2 regions of the Brassicibacter thermophilus genome follow, and region 1 is predicted to be linked to the other one. Evidence: a T-box and tRNA genes for the amino acid it is inferred to sense, from the RefSeq annotation. Region 1 holds a T-box; the other holds one or more tRNA genes.
The links. A T-box is a leader RNA that pairs with one kind of tRNA and senses whether it is charged. The one in region 1 lies ahead of argS (arginine--tRNA ligase), so its partner is inferred to be a tRNA-Arg.
Positions count from the first base shown of each region.

Region 2: it encodes a tRNA-Arg, which carries the amino acid that the T-box ahead of argS (arginine--tRNA ligase) is inferred to sense. The anticodon was not compared.

Region 1 is NZ_AP042446.1:2,147,457-2,149,897, reverse strand. Features, by position in the region: gene ACZ41D_RS10360 (GerMN domain-containing protein) at 1-55, shown strand, start outside; gene ACZ41D_RS10355 (protease complex subunit PrcB family protein) at 257-952, shown strand; T-box leader at 1,086-1,297, shown strand; gene argS (arginine--tRNA ligase) at 1,349-2,441, shown strand, end outside.
Region 2 is NZ_AP042446.1:1,235,210-1,237,650, forward strand. Features, by position in the region: rRNA gene rrf (5S ribosomal RNA) at 39-155, shown strand; tRNA gene ACZ41D_RS05780 (tRNA-Asn) at 161-235, shown strand; tRNA gene ACZ41D_RS05785 (tRNA-Leu) at 243-332, shown strand; tRNA gene ACZ41D_RS05790 (tRNA-Met) at 366-442, shown strand; tRNA gene ACZ41D_RS05795 (tRNA-Glu) at 453-527, shown strand; tRNA gene ACZ41D_RS05800 (tRNA-Val) at 531-606, shown strand; tRNA gene ACZ41D_RS05805 (tRNA-Asp) at 626-702, shown strand; tRNA gene ACZ41D_RS05810 (tRNA-Thr) at 704-779, shown strand; tRNA gene ACZ41D_RS05815 (tRNA-Tyr) at 790-875, shown strand; tRNA gene ACZ41D_RS05820 (tRNA-Gly) at 890-964, shown strand; tRNA gene ACZ41D_RS05825 (tRNA-Gly) at 970-1,043, shown strand; tRNA gene ACZ41D_RS05830 (tRNA-His) at 1,111-1,187, shown strand; tRNA gene ACZ41D_RS05835 (tRNA-Cys) at 1,215-1,288, shown strand; tRNA gene ACZ41D_RS05840 (tRNA-Arg) at 1,295-1,371, shown strand; gene ACZ41D_RS05845 (hypothetical protein) at 1,471-1,830, opposite strand; gene ACZ41D_RS05850 (bifunctional folylpolyglutamate synthase/dihydrofolate synthase) at 2,094-2,441, shown strand, end outside.

The sequences.
Region 1 (2,441 bases):
TATAGATTTAAGTGGTAAATTATCGTTTGTTGAAACTTATATTCCTAGCAAATAATATATATAAAATTCTTTTGTTTCGGTACTTAAGTACTGTTTTGCATAAATTATTAGAGTGTACTTAAATAAGTTACGATAAAACTTATATTTTAATGTATGATAATTTAAGTATGGCTACTTACATTATGCAATTATTCAATAGGAATAATGTATATTTACAGTACTAATCATAAAGAATAATTAGAGAGAGGAGGATTATATGTACAAAAAAATATTTGGAGTAGTATTAGTTATCACTATTATTTTCACTTTGGCAGCATGTGAAAAAGATAATAACAAATACAAAATGGGAGATCTTCAATATGAAATTATATCACCTGAGGATATAGAAAATGAAAATTTGGTAAATTGGTATAATAATAATTTTAAGACATATGGAATACATGTATCAAATGAAAACTACGATGGAAAAAAATATATTATAGTTAGTGCTGGAGAAAAAAATACTGGAGGATATTCAGTAAAAATAGATTCAGTAGTTGGGGAAGAAAATATAATACGCATTAATGCTACTGTGAACCCACCAGAGTCAGGTCAATCCGTTATACAGGCTATTACTTATCCAAACGTATTATTAGCAATAGATGATGATGGAAGAGATATTGAACTTGGCACTTTCAATGTTGGAACAGATGACAAAGCTTTTGAAGATAATAGCAAAGTTGAAAAGAAAGATACAGTTGAGAAAGTAGGTAAATATGTTGGGAGAATTGATAATAACTCAGTAGAAATAATTATTGATGATGAGCCTTTAAGCTTTCGTTTAAATGATGAAATAAAACAAAAGCTTGATAATGAAGAGATAAAAGATGGAGAAGATGTTGTTGTAGTTTACTATAAAAATGAGTATGATCAGCTTGTTTTAGAAAGTATGAATAAAGCAATAAGCGATTAATTAAGTGTATAATTATTTTGGAGTTAAAATTTATAATTGTTAGAATTAGTATTGAGGTTGTAGACCAAAGATATTATAAAATATACTTGATTGTAAAAAAATAATATGGTAAAATTTTATAACAAAAGAAGAGCTAAAATCTATGAAGGAGAGAGTAAAGTATAATATGTTTTATAGCGAACAGGGGATGGTGTAAGCCTTGTAAACATTTATACTTGAAAAGAGCTCTGGAGATGTTGTCTGAAATAATAGTAGGATTAAACGTAAAACTGCGTTAAAGTTTTGAGTGGGTATATTATATTATACCAATTAGAGTGGCAACACGGGTAAACCCTCGTCTCTTTATTGAGATTAGGGTTTTTACTTATTTATAAGGATACATAAGGAGGATATAAAATGATAGATTTTAAAGGAAAAATTTGTGAACTTATAACAAATAATGTAGATACATTATCTAAAGAGGAGGTAAGTGATCTTATTGAGATTCCTCCAAGTTATGATATGGGAGATTATGCAATGCCATGTTTTAAGTTGGCCAAGATATTTAGAAAAGCTCCTAATATTATAGCTGAGGAAATAGTTAAGAAAATTAGTGAAAATGAATATTTTGAAAAAATTGAAAATGTAGGGCCATATGTAAATTTCTTTATAAACAAAAAAGTCCTTGCTGAAACTGTATTAAATGAAGTTTTAGAGAAAGGGCAAATGTATGGAAGTTCAAATTTAGGAGAAGGCAAAAATGTCATAGTTGAGTTTTCATCACCAAATATCGCAAAGCCTTTTCACATTGGGCATATAAGAACTACTGTTATTGGAAATGCACTATATAGGATATATAAGTTTTTAGGTTACAATGCTATAGCTATAAATCATTTAGGAGATTATGGTACTCAATTTGGAAAGTTAATAGTAGCTTTTAAAAGATGGGGAGATAAAGCTGTAGTCGAAGAAAATCCTATTCCTGAATTATTAAAGCTTTATGTTAAGTTTCACGAGGAAGCAGAAAAAGAACCTAATTTAGATGATGAAGCTAGAAACTGGTTTAAAAAACTAGAAGACGGAGATAATGAAGCTAAAGAGTTATGGCAATGGATTAGGGATGTTAGCCTAAAGGAGTTTAATCGTGTATATGATATGCTAGGAATTAAATTTGATTCTTATGCTGGAGAGAGCTTTTATTCTGATAAGATGCCAGAGGTAATTGATATTTTACATGAAAAAGGATTATTAAAAGAATCAGAAGGAGCTGAAATAGTAGATTTAGAACCTTTTGGTATGCCTCCAGCACTTATCAAAAAAAGTGACGGTTCAACGCTATATATAACTAGAGATATTGCTGCAGCTATATATAGGAAAAGAAAATATAATTTTTACAAAAATATTTATGTAGTTGCTTCACAGCAAAATCTTCATTTCAAACAATTAAAAAAGGTTATACAGCTTATGGGGTATGATTGGGCTGATGATTGTGTTCATGTTCCATTTGGAA
Region 2 (2,441 bases), 910 kb from region 1:
TTCACTGTGCAGTTTTGAAGGCGCAAGCCTTAAAAATATCCGGTGACGATAGCGAGAGGGTCACACCTGTTCCCATACCGAACACAGAAGTTAAGCCTCTCAGCGCTGATGGTACTTGGACGGAGACGTCCTGGGAGAGTAGGTCGTTGCCGGATGACATTCCTGGGTAGCTCAATGGTGGAGCAACCGGCTGTTAACCGGTAGGTTGTGGGTTCGAGTCCCACCCCAGGAGCCAATAAAGTGCCGGGGTGGCGGAACTGGCAGACGCACAGGACTTAAAATCCTGCGATCCCTAAAAGATCGTACCGGTTCGATTCCGGTCCCCGGCACCAATAAAATAAGTATTATATTAATTAAATGTACATCGCGGGGTGGAGCAGTCTGGTAGCTCGTCGGGCTCATAACCCGGAGGTCGCTGGTTCAAATCCAGTCCCCGCAACCATATAAAACATGGCCCTATGGTCAAGCGGTTAAGACATCGCCCTTTCACGGCGGTAACCCGGGTTCGATTCCCGGTAGGGTCACCATATGGGCGCATAGCTCAGCTGGGAGAGCACCTGCCTTACAAGCAGGGGGTCATAGGTTCGAGCCCTGTTGCGCCCACCATAAAAAAAGAATATGATGCGGCCTGGTAGTTCAGATGGTTAGAATGCCAGCCTGTCACGCTGGAGGTCGAGAGTTCGAGTCTCTTCCAGGTCGCCATGCTGGTGTAGCTCAATTGGTAGAGCAACTGACTTGTAATCAGTAGGTTGGGGGTTCAAGTCCTCTCACCAGCTCCATTTTATTTAAGGAGGGGTTCCCGAGTTGGCCAAAGGGGACGGACTGTAAATCCGTTGGCACAGCCTTCACTGGTTCGAATCCAGTCCCCTCCACCATTTGTATATAACATGCGGAAGTGGCTCAGTGGTAGAGCATCGCCTTGCCAAGGCGAGGGTCGCGAGTTCGAATCTCGTCTTCCGCTCCATATTTGCGGGTGTAGCTCAGTGGTAGAGCCCCAGCCTTCCAAGCTGGTTGCGAGGGTTCGATTCCCTTCACCCGCTCCATTATAGTTTTGATAGTCTATAGATTTTTGTCTATAGATTTTATTTAACTTTATTATTTTACATCATGGTGGGTATAGCTCAGTTGGTTAGAGCGCCAGATTGTGGCTCTGGAGGCCAAGGGTTCGAATCCCTTTATCCACCCCAATTATTTTTTAATAGTAAATGATATATGGCGGCATGGCCAAGTGGTAAGGCAGAGGACTGCAAATCCTTTATCCTCAGTTCGAATCTGGGTGCCGCCTCCATTTTAAGTGCCTATAGCTCAACTGGATAGAGTGTCTGACTACGAATCAGAAGGTTGGGGGTTCAAGTCCCTCTAGGCACACCAACTTTAATACATATAAAAATGCAAGGTTGATGATTAATTCCGACCTTGCATTTTTATATGTATTTTATATGTATGATACATATCTTTTATTATGTACAATTAATTATTACTATTTTTTTCTTCAACTTTATAGCCATAACATTCTAGTACGGGAACTACAAACATAAATCCAATACCTTGATTTTTCATATTGTCAAGTTTATTATTAATGCGTGTTATTACTTTTTTCAATTTTTGTTCATCTCTTATTACACTTATGATGGTTTTATTATATGGTCTATTTCCTTCTATGAGTCTTCTAATACTTGCAAATATAGGTACATTCTCGTTATGTTCTAATAAAACTTTTCCCATACCTATGCTGTCAAAAGTAGTTGCACCTACTCCAACTTCGTAAAAAATCTCATGAATGTCATTTAACTTGCTTAGATCATTTAATATTAGGAACAAGGCATACATTAGACGTCCTCCTTTTTTCATTATTGATATTTATATTATATCACTTGTAAGCATTAAAAAACTAGATATTTTTAAATTGGAAGTTGATATATTCATTGAATTAATTTAAAATTAAAACAGCTATAAAAATTTATTTTCTAAAGCAATATGATTAAAATGTAGAGATTTTATGTAAGCTATATTTATCTTGTCTTGTAGCAAAATTAATTATACAATATGAATACTAGTATCAATGATGATATCATAAATATGGGAGTGAGAGTATGAATTATAATGAAGCTTTGGAATATATTCATGGGACAAAAAAATTTGGATCAAAATTAGGTTTAGAGAATATTAAAATGTTGTTAAAACTACTTGGTGACCCTCATAAAGGATTAAAAGTAATTCATATTGCTGGAACAAATGGTAAAGGCTCTACTGCATCTTTTATTGAAAATATTTTAAAAGAAGAAGGATATAAAGTAGGACTCTATACTTCTCCTTATCTTGAAAGATTTAATGAAAGGATAAAAATAAATAATGAAGATATACCTGACCATAGATTAGCTGATGTAACTGCAAAAGTTAAAAATAAGGTCGAAGAAATGGTAAATCAAGGGTATAATCAC